One region of the Kitasatospora sp. NPDC093806 genome, then DNA from elsewhere that is predicted to be linked to it. Evidence: riboswitches for the same ligand, from Rfam matches in the RefSeq annotation. Region 1 holds a riboswitch; each other region holds the start of a gene.
What was found. Region 1 has a riboswitch for cobalamin ahead of metE (5-methyltetrahydropteroyltriglutamate--homocysteine S-methyltransferase). Riboswitches for the same ligand answer to the same signal wherever they lie in the genome.

Region 1 (8,156 bases):
CCGGCTCCAGAGCGCGGGAGGGCACCTTGCAAGGGGCAGTCGAGCGGGTGCGCGCGGTCCTGCGCGAGGCGGGGGGCTCCGAGGAGATCGTCGAGCTGCCGGCCGCCTCGCCCACCGCCGCCGCGACCGCCGAACAGCTCGGCTGCCCGGTCGGCGCCATCGCCAGCAGCCTGGTCTTCGACATCGACGGCAACCCGCTGCTCGTGGTGACCAGCGGCGCCCACCGGGTGGACACCCGGCTGCTGGCCCGGCTGCTCGGTGTCGGCCGCGGCAAGATCCGGCGCGCCACCCCGGAGTTCGTCCTGCGGGTCACCGGCCAGGAGGTCGGCGGCGTCGCCCCGATCGGCCACCCGCAGGTGATCCGCACCCTGGTGGACGTCGCGCTCGACGAGCACCCGCACGTCTGGACCGGCGCCGGCCTGCCGCACTCGGTCTTCCGGACCACCTTCGCCGACCTGGTGCGGCTCACCGCCGGCGAACCCGCGGTGGTCGCCGCCGAGTAGGCGCTTCTCGCCAGGAAATGTCAAGAATGAAACGCGTTTCAAGATTGACGTGGGCGTGATGTCAAAGCGGTGAATGGGCGAACATCCGTGCCCTTACCGGCTGCTAGCTTGCTGCCATGGCCGAACCCGAAGAGTACGTCCTGTTCGTCAACGCCAATGACACTTCGCGCCACACTTCCAGCGCGAACACCTCCATCTATCCGAATCTCGGTCTGCTGACCCTGATGAGTGCCCTGCACCCGCGCCTCGACGGTACCGGACTGGGGGTCGGGTACTTCGACGGAACGGTCCACGGGAATTCCGCCCTGGTGGAATTCATCGAGGCCAACGCGCACCGGATACGGGCGCTCTGCTTCAGCGTCCTGACCGCCAACTACGGCGCCTCGATCACCATGGCCAAGCGCGCCAAGGAGCTCAACCCGGACCTCGTGGTCGTGCTGGGCAACGACCACTTCTCCGCCCTCTACGACCGGGTGATGGCCAACCAGCCGGTCGTCGACGTCGGCTTCTACGGCAACGACGTGGTCGAGGGCTTCGCCGACTTCATGGCCGACCGGCTCACCGGCCGGCTGAGATCCGCCATGGACTACGCCGGCCTGGTCTACCGGGACGCCGACGGCGCGGTGCACCGCAATCCCGAGAATCCCGCCGAGTACAACCGGCTCCCACTGGTCGACTACCGTCTCATGGACAGTCTCTTCCCGCACGAGAAGCACTACCTGGACGGTCAGCAGAAGGTCTACTTCTTCATGCGCGACCGGGAATTGCGCAGCCAGGTGGTCGACATCGGCCGCGGCTGCATCAAATTCGCCGGGGAAAGGCTCGAAGGGGTCCCGCTGAACGCGTGTGACTTCTGTGGCATCATTCCCGGCGTCCGGGAGATCATCGCGCCCGAGGCGGAGCGCGCCTGGCGGATTCTGGAGAACGCCTACAACCAGGGCTTCAATTACTTCTACATCACCGCCGACGAGCTTCCGCTGACCCTCTGGCGGATGCTGCGCGCGATGGCGGCGAACCCGCCGGCCTGGTTCCTGGCCATCCCGGAGGCCGACCGGCCCAAGATGTTCGGCTACGCGCGGGCCGAGGCGTTCGCCACCGGCGCCGACCGCATCGACACCCTGGTCAACAAGCTGGGCCTGGACCACTTCTTCATCGGCTTCGACGGCCTGTCCGACGTGTCGCTGCGGGTCATGAACAAGCAGCCGGTCGGCGGCCGCGGCCGCAAGCACGCGCCGATGGGCCACAACCTGCGGGCCCTGGAGGGCGTCATCGACCGCGGCGGCATGATCACCGCCGGGCTGGTGGTGACCCACCTCGGCATCACCCCCGAGATCATGGCCGACAACCACCGGGCGCTGACCGAGATCGTTGAGGAGCACCCCAGGACCTTCGCGGCCCTCGACTTCGGACCGCTCTGCCCGATCCCCGGCTCGCAGTCCTACCGCTACCTGACCCACCCCGAGTACGCCGAGGCCAGGGCCGCCGAGTTCGGCCTGGAGGTCGACCGGGCCTACCTGGAGTCCCGCAAGGACTTCTACCGCACCGCCGACGAGCTGGACATGGACGAGATGATCCGCGACTTCATCGCCGGCTGCTGCCCGAAGGTGACGCAGGAGCTGGTGGACGAGTACATGGACGAGATGCGGGCGCTGGCGACCAAGCACGACATCGTCATCGGCGGCGGGGTCTGACCGACCCGCCAGACCCGCCCGACCCGTCCGGACCGCCCGCGTCCCGCACCCGGTACTCCGCGCTCCCGCGCCTCGCGTCCCGCGCCCCCGCGCCTCGCGCCCCCGCGCCTCGCGTCCCGCATTCCGTCTCCCACGTTCCACCCCGCGCATGCCGCCCACCGGCATGCCGCGTTCCCGTATCGCCGTCCGCCGCCACCCGTCGTGGCCGCGGAGAAGGAGGGGCTAACCCATGACCGAACACGGCAGCACGAGCAGCCCGGAGCTGCGGCTCGTGCACGAGATGGTGGCCGCGCAGGCGCAGGCCCACCCCGATGTCATCGCGCTGCGCTGGCCCGGCGGTGAGCTGACCTACCGGCAGGTCCAGGCGGCGATCCAGCGCCTGGCCGGCCACCTGGCCGGCACCACCCGCGCCGCGCTGTTCAACGACCGGTCCCCGGAGCTCGCGATCGCCGTCCTCGCCGTGCTGGCCGGCGGCGGATCGTACGTACCGCTGGACGACACCTACCCGCGCGGCCGGCTGGACTACATGCTCGCCGACAGCGGCGCCGACCGGCTGCTCTGCCGGGCCCACCTGGCCGACCTGATCACCGTGCCCGAGGGCTGCGAGCTGGAGGTCCTGGACAACGTGCTGGACGGGGAGGCCGACGGCGAGCCGACCCGCTGGGGCTCGGACGCCCGTCCCGAGGACCTGGCCTACATCAGCTACACCTCCGGCTCCACCGGCCGGCCCAAGGGCGTCGCGATGCCGCACGACGCGCTCGCCAACCTGACCGCCTGGCAGGTCGCCAACTCCGGCTCCACGGTGGGCTGGAACACCCTCCAGCTGTGGCCGCTCAGCGTCGACGTCTCGTTCCAGGAGATCTTCGGCACCTGGGCCAGCGGCGGCACCCTGGTGCTGGTCGACGAGGCCACCCGCAGCAACCCCGGCAAGCTGCTCGCCTACATCGACGAGCAGAAGATCGACCGGGTCTTCCTGCCGTTCGTCTCGCTGCACCAGGTGATCGAGGCCGCCGTCCAGCAGGACCGGTTCCCCGGCTCCCTCAAGGAGGTCATCACCGCGGGCGAGCAGCTCCAGATCGGCGAGTCCGTGCGGACCTTCTTCGCCCGCACCGGCGCCAGCCTGGAGAACCAGTACGGCACCACCGAGACCCACGTCATCACCGCCGAGAAGCTCACCGGCGACCCGGCCGGCTGGCCGGTGCTGCCGTCCATCGGGCGGGCGATCGACAACGCGGTGGTCCAGGTCGTCGACGCCGAGCTGCGGCAGGTCAAGGACGGCGAGGTGGGGGAGATCTGCATCGGCGGGGTCGCGGTCGCGGACGGCTACCTCAACCGGCCCGAGCTGACCGCGCAGCGGTTCCGCAGCTGGGACCGGCTGGGCATCCCGGCCTACCTGACCGGCGACTACGGCCGGATCCTGGCCGACGGCACGCTGGAGTTCCTCGGCCGGCGCGACAGCCAGGTCAAGATCAAGGGCTCCCGGGTCGAACTGGGCGAGGTGGAGACCCGGTTGCGCGAGCTGCCCGGGGTCAGCGACGCGCTGGTGACCGTCCACGCCACCGCCACCGGCGACCAGTTCCTGGCCGCGCACTGCGTACGGGTGCCCGGCGAGCGGATCGAGGAGGCGGCGCTGCGGACCAGCCTGCAGGGCGTGCTGCCCGGCCACATGGTGCCGGCCCGGTACGTCGTGGTGGACGCCTTCCCGTTCACCCCGACCGGCAAGGTCGACCGGACCGCGCTCGCCCAGGCGCTCACCGGCCTGTGACCTGACCCGACCTGATCGACCCCCGCGGGGGCGGGACCGTCCCGCCCCCGCTCTCCCCTGAAATTCCCCCGAACGCGCGCGGCCTCAAGGAGGGGTACCCACATGAGCGACGAACAGCCCGAGCACAGACGCCGGATGCGGCGGGAAGTCACCCTGCCCCAGCTCATCTTCCTCAGCATCGGCGGCCAGATCGGCTCCGCCTGGCTCTTCGCGGTGCTCTCCGCGGCGGGAGTCGCCGGGCCGGCCGCGATCCTGTCCTGGGTCATCGCCGGCGCCGTCTTCATGGTCATCGCCCTGACCTGGATCGAACTCGGCGGCATGCTCCCGCTGACCGGGACCGTCGTCCGCTACCCCTATCTGACCCACGGCGCGTTCACCGGCTGGATCATCGGCTGGGCCGCCTGGCTCTTCGCCGTCTCCATCCCCGCCGTCGAGGCCGTCGCGGTGATGACCTACCTCGGCAGCCGCTTCCCGGGGCTACACGTGGTCGAGCAGGTCGACGGCACCACCATGCTCACCTGGCCGCAGGGCATCCTCTCCGCCATCGCGCTGATGCTGGTCTTCTACGTCATCAACGTCATCGGCATCCGCAAGTTCAGCGTGGCGACGAACTGGGTGACGCTCTGGAAGATCGTCGTCCCGGTCGCCACCTTCCTGCTGCTCTTCCTCGTCCTGCGGAGCGACAACTTCTCGCCGGCCGGCGGCTTCCTCCCGCTCGGCGGGGCGAGCACCGTGCACGCCATCTCCTCCACCGGCATCGCGTTCGCTTTCGTGGGCTTTCGGCAGGCGCTGGACTTCGGCGGCGAGATGAAGAACCCGCAGCGCGACTCCAAGATCGCCATCGTGGTCGCGATCGCCGTCCCGACCGTCCTCTACACCCTGCTGCAGATCGCCTTCATCGGCGCGATCGACTGGCAGGACGCAGGTGTCACGCCCGGCGACTGGACGGCGCTCAACAGCAGCGGCTGGGCCTCCGGGCCGTTCTTCCACGCCCTCGACGCGGTCGGCACCGCCGGCTTCGCGGCCTTCGGCACCGTGCTGCTGATCGACGCCGTCCTCTCGCCCGCCGGGGCCGGCTGGATCTACCTCGGCAACAGCGCCCGGGTCAGCCAGGCGCTGGCCCACCACCGGGCCGCCCCCGAGGTGTTTCGCCGGCTGTCCCCGCGCGGGGTGCCGACCATCGCCACCTTCTGCTGCTTCCTGGTCGGCTGCCTGTTCTTCATCCCCGCGCCCAGCTGGTACCAACTGGTCTCGTTCATCTCCGCCGCGGGCGTGCTGACCTTCCTGATGGGCAGCGCCAGCCTCTCCTCGCTGCGCCGCACGGCCCCCGACCTGCCGCGGCCGTTCCGGCTCCGCTGGGCGGCGCTGTGGTCCCCGGCCAGCTTCGTCTGCAGCGTGTTGGTGATCTACTGGTCGGGCTTCACCACGCTGGTCACCCTGCTGGTGACGGTCTTCGCCGGGCTGCCGGTGTTCGCCGCCTACACCGCGGTGCGGCGCGGCTGGGTGGAGACGGCGGTCGCCGTCCCGCTGTCGGCGGCCTTCCTGGTGGCCTGGGTGTGGATCACCGCCTCCGGCGGCTGGTTCCTGGCCGCGCACGGCGGTGGCCACCACGGCTGGGGCTTCGGGCTCTACGCGGGCGCCTTCGCGCTGTGCGTCGCCGCGTTCACGGCCGTGCTGTGGGCGGCGAGCAGCCCGGAGGGGCGCCGCCACGTCGTCGGCGGGATCTGGCTGCTCGGCCTGCTGCTGGCGCTGCTGCCGCTGTCCTACTACGGCGAGTACGGGCCGACGGGGGAGCACTCGATCCCCTTCCCGGCCGACACCCTGGTGATCGCCGCGGTGTCCTACCTCTTCTTCCTGTGGGCGCAGGCCAGCGGTTTCCGGACCGAGGACCTCGACGAGCTCCTCACGGCCCGGCAGGAGGATCGTCCGCAAGAGGCAGTTCGAGTGAATAGTGTGATTATCGGTCTGGAGTGAGGGGTGGGGAGGTACCTCTCGGCACATGAACAACACCCGAAAGTTCCTGTCCGGCGCGGCCATCGCCGCCGTACTGGTCCTCTCCTCCGCGGGCGTGGCCGCCGCCGGCTGCGACGAACAGCCGACCCCGCCCGTCCTCGGCGGCAACCACTCCCTGCCGGGCGGCGGCACCGTGTGCATCAACGAGGGCAGCGCCACCGCCCAGGGTGTGGTGACCGGTTCGCCGGGCGTCCTGTCCGGCAACCAGATCCAGATCCCGATCAATTTCCAGCTCAACGTCTGCGGCAACGGCCTGAACGTCCTCGGCCTCTGACGCAGCGACAAGTACTCGACGTCGCAGTCGAGTTCATCAGTACCTCGCCATGCATCCGCTGCGGGGCGGTGACCGTCGATCCCACCGGGGTCGCGGATACCGCCCCGCCGACCGCGCCCCGACGACCTATGATGGGGGCGCAGTCGGTTCGCCCCGCCCGCCAGGCGGGAGCGTCGTAAGAGGGAACCCGGTGAAGCCATTCGACTGGCCAGTCCGGGACTGCCCCGCAGCGGTGAGTGGGAACGACCGCCGTCACACGCACTGGACCCCCGAGGTCCGGGAAGCGACGGCCACTAGGTGCCGGAGGCCGACCAGGCCTGCGACGAGCCCGCGAGTCCGAAGACCTGCCACTGCCCGCGTGCACCCCGCACGCGGTGATCTCGGTGACCTCGAGGGCGGGTCGGCGACGCGGGCGGGCACCCTCCGGTGCCGTGCCGCACCGCCGCATCACCACGTCCACGAGCTCTCCCGGGATCGCAGCGCGACTCGCGAAGGAGAGTTCCGTGTCACCGAGCACCACCCCCGTCAACGCCACCGCCGTCGCCCCGGGCGGCCCGCTGGCCACCGCGTACGGCTACCCCCGCCAGGGCCCCGACCGCGAGCTGAAGAAGGCGGTCGAGGGCTACTGGGCCGGCCGCGTCACCGCCGCCGACCTGCACACCACCGCCGCCGGACTGCGCCGCGACAACTGGCGCCGGCAGGCCGAGGCCGGCCTCGCCGAACTGCCCACCGGCGACTTCTCGCTGTACGACCACGTGCTGGACACCACCGTGGCCGTCGGCGCCATCCCGGCCCGCCACCGCGCCGCCGTCGCCGCCGACCCGCTGGCCGGCTACTTCGCCATGGCCCGCGGCACCCAGGACGTCGCGCCGCTGGAGATGACCAAGTGGTTCGACACCAACTACCACTACCTGGTGCCCGAGTTGGGCCCGGGCACGGTGTTCGCGGCCAACCCCGCCAAGCCCGTCGGCGAACTGCGCGAGGCGCTCGCCCTCGGCCACACCGTCCGTCCGGTACTGCTCGGCCCGCTCACCTACCTGCTGCTCGCCAAGCCCGCCCCCGGCGTCCCCGCCGCCTTCCAGCCGCTCACCCTGCTCGACCGCCTGCTGCCCGTCTACGCCGAACTCCTCGCCGAACTGCGCGCGGCCGGCGCCCAGTGGGTCCAACTCGACGAACCCGCCCTGGCCCAGGACCGCAGCCCGGCCGAACTGGGCGCGGCCGCCCGCGTCTACCGCGAACTCGGCGCGCTCACCGACCGCCCCAAGATCCTGGTCGCGAGCTACTTCGACCGCCTCGGCGCCGCGCTGCCCGTCCTCGCCAAGGCCCCGATCGAGGGCGTCGGCCTCGACCTCACCGGACCGGCCGCCGCCAACCTGGCCGACCTCGCCGCCGTCGGCGGCCTGCCCGGCAAGCGCCTGATCGCCGGCGTCGTCGACGGCCGCAACGTCTGGATCAACAACCTGGAGCAGTCGCTGGTCACCCTGGCCACCCTGCTCGGCCTCGCCGACCGCGTCGACGTCGCGCCCTCCTGCTCGCTGCTGCACGTCCCGCTCGACGTCGACGCCGAACGCGACCTCGACCCGCAGGTCGCCCGCTGGCTCGCCTTCGCCCGGCAGAAGACCGCCGAGACCGCCGCCCTGGCCCGCGGCCTGCGCGAGGGCACCTTCGCGATCGCCGGCGAACTCGCCGCCAACCGCGCCGACCTGGCCTCCCGCGCGGCCTCCGCCCTCACCCACGACCCCGCCGTCCGCGCCCGCGCCGCCGCCACCACCCCCGCCGACGCCCGCCGCCCCCAGGCCTACCGCGACCGGGCCCGGGCCCAGCGCGCCCGGCTGAAGCTGCCCCTGCTGCCGACCACCACCATCGGCTCCTTCCCGCAGACCACCGAACTGCGCACCGCCCGGGCCGAC
Region 2 (3,641 bases), on a different contig from region 1:
ACGACCCGGCCCCCGGCTCGGTCGAGGGCTGGTCCTTCGGCGCCGGCGCCCAACCGGGCATCACCGCGCCCTGAGGTCCGCGCTCCGGCCCCCGGCCGCTCCACGACGGAGCGGCCGGGGGCCGTCCTCGGACGGACACCACCGGGACGCGGCCGACGCGGTCAACGGCGCACCCGGTAGCTCAGGTGAAGGACCCGGTCACCCTGGACCACCAGGTCGGGACCCTCCAGCAGGTGCTGCGCGTGGACCGCGCCGAAGTAGCGCCTGCCGGACCCGAACACGATGGGTGCGACATCCATGCGCACCTCGTCGACCAGGCCCGCGGCGAGTACCTGGCCGCCGACGTCGCCGGCGGCGACCTCGACGATGCGGTCACCCGCGAGCTCCCGGGCCTTCGCCACGGCCGCGTCGATGCCGTCGGTGAAGTGGAACGGCGCCCCGGGGTCCCAGCCCTCGGGCGCGGGCCGGTGCGTCACGACGACCACGTGGTCGATCCCGCCCGGCGGCTTCCCGTCCCAGCCGTCCGTCAGGTCGAAGACACGACGGCCGACGATCGTGACTCCGATCCGGTCCCAGTACGGCCGGGTGTAGTCGTAGGACGTCCGCGACACCTTCAGCGCACCGCTCTCGTCCAGCGGGACGTCACCGCTGGTCAACCAGTCGAACAGCGGTCCGGGCTGGTCGCTCTCGTCCGCGATGAAGCCGTCGACCGACACCGATCCGTACATGACCACCTTGCCCACGGGGTCCTCCTCTTGTTCTGGGGTGCCCCGCATTGTGGCGTACCGGGGGGCGGGTCACGCCGAACCCGAACGGGGCGTCAGGCGGACACCACCGGGACGCCCTCCGGTCGGCCGGCCAGCAGGGCCGCCAGGTGGTCCGCGCAGCTCAGGGCCGCCGCGGCCATGGCGGCGTTGGTCATCCCGGCGATGTGCGGGGTGAGCAGCGCGTTCGGCAGCCCGAAGAGCGGGGAGGCGAACGCGGCGTGCTCGTGCTCGAAGGTGTCCACGGCGGCCGCCGCGAGCGGGTGCGCGGGGTCGCGCAGCGCGTCGGCGAGTGCCCGCTCGTCGACGATCCCGCCCCGGGCGGTGTTCAGCAGGACCGATCCCGGCCGCATCAGCGCCAGTTCGGCCCGGCCGATCAGCCCCCGGGTCCGCGCGGTGAGCGGCACGTGCAGCGAGACCACGTCGCTGCCCGCCAGCAGCTCGCCGAGCGAACCGGCGGGTTGCACCGGGCGCTCCACCGGGCTCTCCACCGGGTGCCGGGAGAGGGCCCGGACGGCCATGCCCAGCGCGCCCGCCCGGGCGGCCAGCGCCCGCCCGACCCGGCCCAGGCCGACGATGCCCAGGGTGAGGTCCGACAGCTCCGCCGCCGGGGCCGCAGGCGGCTGCCAACGTCCCCGGTGCGCCGCCTCGTTGGAGGCCGGCAGGTGCCGGGTCAGGGCGAGCAGCTGGGCCAGCGCGAACTCGGCGACCGCGTTCGCGTTGGAGCCCGGGGTGTGGGTGACCGCGACCCCGTACCGGGCGGCCGCCGGGAGCTCGACGTGGTCGGTGCCCGACCCGGCCCGCCCCACCACCCGCAGCCGGTTGCCGAGGGCCGCATCCGTCGCCGCCGCCAGGAACGCGGCGCGCAGCGGCACCCCGCCCCGGGACTTGACCGCGTGGTAGCCGACCCCGCCCCGGACGGTCTCGGCGATCAGCGCGGACTCGTCGAAGGCGTCGAAGTCGGTGAACTCCACCCGCCCGGCCTCCACCTGCCCGGCCCAGTCGGCCCGCGCCGCGTCAGGGTCGGCGACCCGCCGGAGGTTCAGCGTGACGGCCAGCCCGTGACCGAGCAGCCGCTCCAGCTCCCGCCCGAGCAGCGCCCCCGGCGCCGCGTCCAACAGCAGGACCCGGTCCTCGCCCATCGCGGTCCCCCCTTTCGTTCGCAGGGACCCTATCCGGGTACCCCGGGGCCCGGCCCTGCCGGGGAGCCGACCTGACGGTCCGTTGACTCGCCCCGGGTGGTGTGGTCTGATGAGACGATTTTTGCTCCTCGGCAGTCAGGGGAAGCCGGTCCGATTCCGGCGCTGACCCGCAACCGTAGATCCGCCCCCGGCCGGGGATGGGTGAGCCGGAATGCCTGCGCCGAGAGCTCGTTGTGTCACAAGCACTTGCGTCGTCGCGGACTACGACGTGGTCGGGACGGTCCCCGCACGGGGTGCCGTCCGCTGCGCCGTGGTGCCCGCCGACCGATCGGGGGAATCACCGGTGAGAGTCAGCAGCAGCCGCACCCGCGAGGAGCGGCGAGGTCGGGGGAGCGGGCGGCCGGCGTACCGGCTCGCCGTCGGCGCCGTGGCGGCGGCCGTGGGCGGCACGGTCCTGCTGGGACACCCCGGCAACGCCGCCGCCGACCCCGCACGCACGCCCGACCTGGCCAGGGGCAGCGCCTACCTGACCGCCCCGGCCCGGCTCGTCGACGGCCACTACTACGAGGCGTTCCCGGACTTCGCCGACTTCGGCCTCACCATCGACGGCGCCTACGCGCTCGCGGCCACCGGCACCGACGACGCGGCGCTGCGCCGGATCGTCGACTTCCTCGACGGGCAGGGCAAGGACGCGGGCGAGCGCACCGTCAACGACTGGACCGGCATCGGTACCCAGGACGCCGGCGGCGGGTCCATCGGCAAGGAGGCGCTGCTCGCCGAGATCGTCGGCCGGGACCCGCGCGCCTTCGGCGGCCGGGACCTGATCGCGGCCCTCGCGGCTGCGGTCTGCGCCCGGGCCGAGGAGGCCACCGGCTGTGCGGCGCCGGGCAACTACACCTACGCCACCTCGGTCTTCTCCCAGGCGCTCGGCATCCTGGCCCAGCTGCGGGCCGGGGACACCGGACCGGCCGCCGCGCCGATCGCCTACCTGCGGAGCCTCCAGCACGCCGACGGCTCCTGGCCCAGCCTGATCCCCGCCACCGGCGACTCCGACGTGGACAGCACCGCGATGGCGGCGATGGCGCTCGCCCTGGTGCCCGGTGCCGAGGCCGCCGCCGCGGTGGACCGGGCGCTCGGCTGGCTGGCCGGGCGGCAGCAGGGCGACGGCGGCTTCCCCGGGGCGGCGGGCAACTCCACCAACTCGGCCGCGCTCGCCGTCCAGGGGCTGAGCCTGCGTCCGGCCGTCCACGCGGACCGGATCGCCAAGGCGCTCGACTTCCTGGCCGGGCAGCAGAACGCGGACGGCGGCTTCAACGTCGCGACGGCCGGTCAGCGCGGGTCGGACGTCCGGGCCTCCACCCAGGCGCTGGGCGGGGCGACCGGGATCCCCTTCGGCACCCTCCGGCGGGACCTGACGAGCGGGCCGACGCCGACGGGTACCCCGACCGCGACTCCGACTGCGACGGCTACTCCGACGGGCACGCCGACGTCGACCGCGACCCCGACCGGGACGGGGACACCGACCGGGACGCCCACCGGTAGCGGGACGCCCACCGGCACCCCGACGGGCACCCCGACGGGCACCGCGACGCCGACCGGCTCGCCCTCGCCGACCGCCGCGCCGACCGGCACCACCACCGCGACCGCGACCGCCACCGCCACCGACCGCGCCTCGACCACGGCGACCACCATCCCGGCGACCGGGCCGACGTCCACCGGCACCCCGCCGGCGGTC
Region 3 (8,156 bases), on a different contig from region 1:
GGTGCTGGCCTCGCACGGCCTGGCCCGGTTCGGCGACGACGACCAGCGCGACCGGTGGCTCCCCGAGCTGCTGAGCGGGGAGGTGCTCGGCGCGAACGCGCTGTCCGAGGCCGAGGCCGGCTCGGACCTGGAGGGCATCCGCACCACCGCCGTCCGCGAGGGCGACGGCTACCGGATCTCGGGCACCAAGTCCTGGGTCAGCCACGGCGGTGTGGCCGGCCTCTACAACGTCTACTGCCGCACCGGTACGGCGGGCCTGGGCAGCCTGACCTGCCTGATGGTCGACGCACACACCCCGGGAGTGCTGCCCCAGCCGCCGGAGCACAAGATGGCGGTGGCGACCCTGCCGACCGCCCAGGTCGTCCTCGACGACGTCCGGGTGCCCGCGGGCATGCGGCTCGGCCGGGAGAACCGGGGCATGCTGGTGGCCGCCTCGGTGTTCGACCACGGGCGGCTCGGCATCGCGGCCTGCGCCGTCGGCCTCGCCCAGGCGGCCCTGGACCACGCCACCGAATACGCCAAGGGCCGGATCCAGTTCGGCGCGCCCGTCATCACCTTCCAGGGCGTCGGCTTCCTGCTCGCCGACATGGCCACCCAGGTCGCGGCCTCCCGCGCGCTGCTCCTGGAGGCGGCCCGACTCCGGGACGCCGGACGGCCGTTCGCGACCCAAGCCGCCCAGGCGAAGCTCTTCGCCACCGACACCGCGATGCGGGTCACCACCGACGCCGTCCAGGTGCTCGGCGGACACGGCTACGTCCAGGACCACCCCGTGGAACGGTGGATGCGGGAGGCGAAGCTCCTGCAGATCATCGAGGGCACCAACCAGATCCAGCGGGCGGCGATCGCTCGCGCGCTGTGACCGCCGCCCGCCCCCGGCGTCCCCGAACGCCCGTCACCACTCAACCGACCCAGGGAACACCATGCGCTTCGGCTGCTTCATCTCCCCGCTCCACCCGATCGGCGAGGACCTCAACCTCCTGTACCAGCGCGACATGGAATTCGTCGAGCTCGTCGACTCCCTGAACTACGAGGAACTGTGGATCGGGGAGCACCACTCGGCGGGCTGGGGCACCATCCCGGCGCCGGAGCTGTTCATCGCCGCGGCGGCCGAACGGACCCGGCGGATCAAGTTCGCGACCGGTGTCACCGCGCTGCCCTACCACCACCCCTTCCTGGTCGCCGACCGGGCGATCCAGCTCGACCACCAGACCCGGGGCCGGTTCATCCTCGGCGGCGGCGCCGGGTCCGTGATCTCGGACATGCACATGTTCGGGATCGACCCCCAGTCGACCCGGGAACGGACCGCCCAGGCCATGGAGACGGTCGTCGCGCTGCTCGCCGGCGAGACCGTCACCCGGGACGAGGGCTGGTTCAAACTGGTCGACGCCCGGCTCCAGCTCGACCCCTTCACCCCGGGCGGGCCGGAGGTCACCGTCGCCAGCGCCGCCACCCCGTTCGGGGTCAAGCTGGCGGGCCGGCTCGGCATCAGCGTGCTCTCCCACGCCGCGCCGCCGTGGGGCGCGGTCCGGGCCGGCCTGAGCCTGGGCCTCGAACGGCTCGCGGACCAGTGGCGCCACCACGAGGAGGCCGCCGCCGAGGCGGGCCGCCAGGTGTCCCGGGACGACTGGCGCCTGGTCGTCCCCGTGCACGTGGCGCCCACCTCGGAGGAGGCGCTGGACGACATCCGCGAGGGGTGGCTGCGCCAGCGCAACGAGCTCTGGATCGACACCTTCGCCATCCCGATGTCGCGCAACCCGCAGAGCGGGGCCAAGGCCTTCGAGGCCACCGTGGCGGCCAACGGCATCATCGCCGGTGACGTCGAGCACGTGGTCGGCGCGATCACCAAGCTGCAGGAGATCACCGGCGGGTTCGGGACCCTGCTCATCTCCTGCCAGGACTGGGCGTCGCGGGAGGCCCAGCGGCGCAGCCTCGACCTGTTCGCGCGCTTCGTGGTGCCCCGCTTCCGGGGTACGGCCGACCGCCTGCGCGCCTCCAACGACTGGGCGGCCGCCAACCGCACCGCGATGCAGGAGGCCGGCTTCGCGGCCCGGACCAAGGCGATGGCGGAGCACGGCGGGACCGAGACCGACGGCGACGCCGCGGCCCGCGCCTGAGCACTCCGCTGCCCGACCGGGGCCGTCGCACCCGCGGTGCGACGGCCCCGGTGCCGGTTGGTGATCATGGGGCCGGGCGGTGGCCGTAGAGTGGTGCGCGCAGCTGGTTCGCCCTGTCCGCCAGGCAGGCGCGTCGCAAGAGGGAACCCGGTGGGAGTCCGGGACTGCCCCGCAGCGGTGAGCGGGAACGACCGCCGTCAGACGCACTGGGCCCGGCCGGGCCCGGGAAGCGACGGCCACTAGGTGTCCGCCCTTTCACGGGTGGCGTGCCCGCGAGTCCGAAGACCTGCCACTGCCCGGGGACCGCAGCGGTCCCCGGTCTCACCGTGACCCCGAGGGCGGGCCGACGGCGTGGCAGGGGGCGCATCCGTGTGCCCGTCCGCTCCGCACGCACGCCTCGCTCCGGGTCCGCGAACTCGCGAAGGAGAGTTCCGTGAAGCAGACCGGTCAGCGCGGATCCCGCACCGCCGGCACCACCACCGGGGAGGTGACGGCCCGATGACGGCGCCCTCGGTTCCCTCCGTTCCGCCGGTTCCGCCGGTCCCGTCGGCCGACCCGGCCCCGTCCCGGACGCCGGGGGACTCGGCCGTGACCCTCGCGCACATCATGAGCGAGCACGACACCAACCTCTACGGGACGGTGCACGGCGGCGTGGTGATGAAGCTGATCGACGACGCCGCGGCCGCCGCCGCGGGCCGCCACGCCGGGGTGCCCGCGGTGACGGTGTCGGTCGAGGAGATGACCTTCCTCGCCCCGGTCCGGGCCGGGGACCTACTCACCGTCCGCGCCCGGGTGGACCACGCCGGGCGCACCTCGATGGACGTCTCGGTGGTGGTCACGGCGGAACGGTGGAACCTCACCGGACCGGTCACCCGGGTGGCGACGGCGCAGCTGGTGTTCGTCGCCGTCGACGCCGACGGGCAGCCGCACCGGGTACCCGCCCTGGTCCCGGAGACCCCCGCCGACCAGCGGCGCGAGCGCCTCTCCAGGGAACGCCGCGCCCGGCGGTCCTGACCGCCGCGACCCACGCGGGTCCGCGCGCCGCCCCGGCGCCCGGACCCGCACGGGCCCGCACCCGGACCCGCGCCCCTGACCCGCACCCGCGCCCGCACCCCAGGCTCGCGCCTGCGCCCGCGCCCGGACCCGCGCCCGGACCCGCGCCCGGTACCCGGAGCCGTGCTCGCGCCTGGACCCGCGCCCTCACCCACGCCCGCACCCGGCGTCAGGCTGTGACGGTCAGTCGACGCGCAGGGTGAACTGGGCGGTGTGCAGCTGTCCGGCGGTCTGGAACTGGAGGAAGACCCGCCAGTCGCCCGGCGCGGGGAGCAGGGCCTGGAAGGTCAGGGTGGGTCCGCCGTGGTCGCCGTCGACCCGGTCCGCCGGGTGGAGGTGGGCCAGCGCCTGGTCGCCCGCGTGGAACGCGGTGAGGTGGGCGTAACTGTCCAGGTAGGGCTGGATATCGTCGACCGGTCGGCCGTCCCGGCTGACGGTGGCGACCAACTGGTGGGCGCCGGCCATCGGCCGGGCGTGCAGGGTGACGGTGTAGCCGTCGACGGTGGCGCTCTCCTCCGGGGCGGGCAGCGGCACCGCGGCGGCCTCGCCGGGCACCGTCACGGTGCGGCTGAGCACGAGCTCCGCGGCGTGCGGGCCGGTGTCCGGGACGAAGTCGGCGTACAGCCGCCAGGTGCCCGGGGCGAGGGCGGCCAGATCGGCGGTCCAGGTGCCGTCGGCGGCCATGTCGGGGTGCAGGTGCTGGAAGCCGGTGAGGTCGCCGCGGATCGCGTAGAAGTGCAGCTTCTTGGTCTGGTGGACGGCGAAGCCGGTGACGGGCGAGCCGTCCGGGCCGGTGACGGTGAAGCGCAGGGCGGTCGGCCGCTGGGCCGGCAGCCGGGAGGTCGCGATGTCCAGCCGGTAGCCGTCCTGCTCGGCGGCGAGGCCCCGGGTGGGTCCGGCGGCGGCGCCCGCCGGATGCGCCATGCCTGGCATCCCGGGCATCCCGTCCGTCCCGTCCGTACTTGCGCCGGCGGCCCCGGCGGAACCGGCGGGGGCCGACGGGACGGTGGCCGCCATCCCGAGCACGAGCAGCACCGGAACGCAGGAGGCGAGCAGCCACCCCCGGGAGAACGGGCGAGCGGGAGAAGCGGTCATCGGCGGGTCCTTCCCGTACGGGGCGCGAGCCCGACCGGGCACGCCGTCCGGGGCCGAGGGGATTCGGCCCGCATGACGACTCGGAGACCCGCGCCGGGCGCCGGGATAACGGAAAGTCGCGGCGTTGATCGGATGTCAATCCACGACCGCTTTACTGCGGGCACGGCCGGGGTGACCCGACCGGGCATCGAAACGCACCAGTTCGTTAGGGTTCGATCATGAACAGCACGTCAGTCCAGCCGCCCACGACCCTGCCGGTCCTGGAGACCGCCCTCGTCCGCTTGCGTGACCACCGCGCCGACGACCTCGACGCCATGCGCTCCGTCTGGGGTGACGCGGCCGGGATGCGCCACCTCTCGACCGGCGTCATGGACGACGGCCGGATCCGGCGCCGGCTCGACGAGGCGGTGGCGACCGCCGCCGAACTGCCGCGCCGCCACTACCAGCTGGCCGCCTGCCTGCAGGGCGACGACCGCCCCGTCGGCGGCATCCGGCTGGAGGTCGAGGACGACACCACCGGGTACTCCGGGGTCTTCACCATGGCCCGGCACCTGCGCGGCTCGGGCTGCGCGCCCGACATCGGCTGGCTGATGCTCAAGCTCGCCTTCGCCGAACTCGGCCTCAGCCGGGTGTGGAGCATGACCTCGGTGGAGAACACCGACGCGGTCCGCGCGATCACCCGCTTCGGCTTCACCCCGACCGGCGAGACCGAGCGCTACTTCGCCGAGGCCGACACCACGATGCGCCTGGTCACCATGGAGGTCCGCGCGGAGACCTGGCGCGCCATGCCGGTCCCGGCCGGCCCCGGCTCCGTCTGAACCGGTTCCGGCCGAACCGGAACCCCGCGCGGCGCGCTACGACTCGTCGACGATCCGGCCGTCGCGGAGCTCGACCACCCGGTCCGCGAGCTCCATCAGGTTCGGGTCGTGCGTCGCGACCAGGACGGTGACGCCCTCGCTGCGCACCACCGCGCGCAGCAGCTCCATGATCTGACGGCCGGTCTCCGAGTCCAGCTGGCCGGTCGGCTCGTCGGCGATGATCAGGTCGGGCTCGTTGGCCAGTGCCCGGGCGATGGCGACCCGCTGCTGCTGGCCGCCGGAGAGTTCGCCCGGGCGCTGGTTGGCGTGGTCGGCGAGGCCGACCAGCGCCAGCAGCGTCCGGGCCCGCTCCTCGCGCTGGGCGGCCGGGACCTTGCGCAGCCGCATCGGCACCCCGACGTTCTCGGCGGCGGTGAGCACCGGCAGCAGGCCGAAGGACTGGAAGACGAAGCCGAGGCGGTCGCGGCGCAGCGCGAGCCGCCCGTCCTCGTCCAGCGCGCCCAGGTCGGTCCCGTCCAGGGTGATGGTGCCGCCGGTCGGCGCGTCCAGGCCGCCGACCAGGTTGAGCAGGGTGGTCTTGCCGGAGCCGGAGCGGCCCTTGAGGGCGGTGAGCTCGCCGCGGCCGATGACGAAGGAGACGCCGCGCAGCGCGTGGACGGTGCGCTCGCCGGTCCCGAAACTGCGGCGGAGATCGGTGACGGCCACCATGGGAGCGGTGACGGTGCCGGCCGGTTGCTGCGTCATGCGGCATCCCCCTGGGTGTTCCTGTGGCGCTCCCCGCCGGTGATGCGGCGGTGAATGAGCTGATGTGTTCATGGTCAATCGAAACGCGTCGGCTTGACGTGCCGTCAGCGTCAACGGCGTTGCGATCCGCAGCATTTGCTCATTACTTACATCATTCGCGCAAGTCCCTTCCTTTCCTTGACCGGATCTGACAGCATCGTCCGCTATCCGGTGATCAAGCGCCGGTGATCATCGTATCGGCGCGCCGAAGGCGCCCACCCGCGCAGTCGGATCGAATCGTGCCCGGACCGGGCGCCGCGCGGACCTCATGAAACCGGGGGAGGAACAGGATGCTCGGCTTCGTCGTGCGCCGTCTGCGCGGGCGACTGCCCCTGGCCACCGCCGCCCTGCTCACCGTACTGATCACGACGGCGGTGCTCACGGCCCTGGTGGCCTTCCAGCGCACCGTCGGCGAGATCGGACAGCGCCAGGCCCTCCAGGGCCAGGGGCACCCGCGGACCACCGTGGTGGTCAACTCCGAGCACGGGCTGGACAAGCGGACCAAGGACGACGCCGCGGTCGCCGACTACGGCCGCGCCCTCTTCGGCGACCTGCCGACCGAGACCCGCGCCCTGTCCCGCAGCCGCTCCTACGGCCTGCCGGACGGCACGGCCGACGGCGCCAAACCTGCCCAGGCGGGCAACCCGACGGGCAACCAAGGGGGCGGCCAGCCGGGCAGCGGCAAGGAGTCCGACCTCACCCTGCTCGCCGCCCTCGACCGCCAGCACGTCGGCCTGCTCGCCGGCGCCTGGCCCGCCGCCGCCGGCAAGGAGGCCACCGGCACCGCCCCCGGCCCCGTCCAGGCGGCCGTCCCGCAGAGCACCCTCACCCGCCTCGGCCTCACCGCCGAAGCCCTCCCCGCCGAGGTCAGGCTCACCGACCGCTACGGCGGCGCCCCGCTCACCGTCCGGATCACCGGCGTCTACCGCGCCACCGACCCGACCGACCTGTACTGGCGGCTCGACCCGGTGCAGGGCCGCGAGATCCAGCTCGGCGGCTTCACCACCTACGGCCCGCTGCTCGTCGACGACACCGTCTTCACCGCCGCCGGCCTCCCGCAGAACGGCCGCAGCTGGCTGCTCGACGCCGACTTCACCGGCGTCGGCCCCGCCGCCGTCGACGCCCTTCGCGGCCGGATCACCGGGGCCGGCGACGACCTCAACAAGAACGCCGGCCTGCTCGCCCGCACCGACCTGCCCGACCTGCTGCGCGAACTCGACTCCAGCGCCATGGTCGCCCGCTCCACCCTGCTGATCGGCGCCCTCCAGCTGATCGTGCTGGCCGCCGCCGCCCTGCTCCTGGTCGTCCACCTCATCGCCACCCGCCAGCAGGCCGAGAACGCCCTGCTCGCCGCCCGCGGCTCCTCCGGCCGACGGCTCGGCGGCTACACCGCCATCGAGGCGTTGCTGCTCGCCCTGCCCGCCGCGCTGTTCGCCCCGCTCCTCACCCCGCCGCTGCTCCGCGTCCTCGGCGGCTTCGGTCCGCTGCGCCACGTCCCGCTGGACACCTCGCTCCGCTGGACCCTCTGGCCGGTCGCGGTCGCCTGCGCCCTCGGCTGCGTACTGCTCGCCGCCGTCCCCGCCCTGCTGCGCGGCGCCGGCGAGGCGGTCCTGCGCCGGGCCGGCCGCCGCCAGGCCGTGGCGGCCGGCGCCGCCCGCTCCGGGGCCGACCTCGCCCTGCTCGCCCTGGCCGTCCTCGCCTACCAGCAACTCGCCCAGTACAGCGGCGGATTGTCGCCGGACGCGGACGGCCGCCTCGGCCTGGACCCGGTCCTGGTCGCCACCCCCACCCTCGCGCTCTGCGCCGGCACCCTGCTCGCCCTGCGGCTGCTCCCGCTCGCCGCCCGGGTCGGCGCCCGGATCGCCGCCGGCGGCCGCGGCCTCGGACCCGCCCTGGTCGGCTGGCAGCTCGCCCGCCGCCCCGGCCGGGCCAGCGGCCCCGTCCTGCTGCTGGTGCTCGGCGTCTCCACCGGCGTCCTGGCCCTCGGCCAGCACGCCACCTGGAACCGCTCCCAGCAGGACCAGGCCTCCTTCGCCACCGCCGGCGGGCTGCGCATCCACGGTTCCCACAGCTCCCCGATGGGGCAGGGCAGCCGGTACGCCACCCTGCCCGGCGCCGAGCGGCTCATCCCGGTCGCCCGCGCGGAGCAGTCCCTGCCCGACAGCACCACCGCCCAGCTGCTCGCCCTGGACGCCGCCGCCTTCGCCGAGCGCGTCCCGGTCCGCGCCGACCTCCTCGCCGGCCAGGACCCGAAGGCGCTGTTCACCCCGCTGACCGGTGGCTCGCCCGCCCC

Region 2: another riboswitch for cobalamin. It lies ahead of AB0N76_RS39490 (prenyltransferase/squalene oxidase repeat-containing protein); the one in region 1 lies ahead of metE (5-methyltetrahydropteroyltriglutamate--homocysteine S-methyltransferase).
Region 3: another riboswitch for cobalamin. It lies ahead of AB0N76_RS27750 (hotdog domain-containing protein); the one in region 1 lies ahead of metE (5-methyltetrahydropteroyltriglutamate--homocysteine S-methyltransferase).

The regions. Positions count from the first base shown of each region.
Region 1 covers NZ_JBFBDO010000124.1:9,931-18,086, forward strand. The annotation lists gene AB0N76_RS34565 (YbaK/EbsC family protein) at 27-503, shown strand; gene AB0N76_RS34570 (hypothetical protein) at 620-2,194, shown strand; gene AB0N76_RS34575 (amino acid adenylation domain-containing protein) at 2,424-3,959, shown strand; gene AB0N76_RS34580 (APC family permease) at 4,062-5,933, shown strand; gene AB0N76_RS34585 (chaplin) at 5,959-6,246, shown strand; cobalamin riboswitch at 6,423-6,592, shown strand; gene metE (5-methyltetrahydropteroyltriglutamate--homocysteine S-methyltransferase) at 6,750-8,156, shown strand, end outside.
Region 2 covers NZ_JBFBDO010000232.1:11-3,651, reverse strand. The annotation lists gene AB0N76_RS39500 (dihydrofolate reductase family protein) at 162-743, opposite strand; gene AB0N76_RS39495 (NAD(P)-dependent oxidoreductase) at 821-1,906, opposite strand; cobalamin riboswitch at 1,989-2,144, shown strand; partial or broken gene AB0N76_RS39490 (prenyltransferase/squalene oxidase repeat-containing protein) at 2,406-3,341, shown strand.
Region 3 covers NZ_JBFBDO010000073.1:31,549-39,704, reverse strand. The annotation lists gene AB0N76_RS27760 (acyl-CoA dehydrogenase family protein) at 1-859, shown strand, start outside; gene AB0N76_RS27755 (LLM class flavin-dependent oxidoreductase) at 921-2,114, shown strand; cobalamin riboswitch at 2,219-2,406, shown strand; gene AB0N76_RS27750 (hotdog domain-containing protein) at 2,703-3,128, shown strand; gene AB0N76_RS27745 (hypothetical protein) at 3,351-4,262, opposite strand; gene AB0N76_RS27740 (GNAT family protein) at 4,481-5,080, shown strand; gene AB0N76_RS27735 (ABC transporter ATP-binding protein) at 5,117-5,824, opposite strand; gene AB0N76_RS27730 (FtsX-like permease family protein) at 6,154-8,156, shown strand, end outside.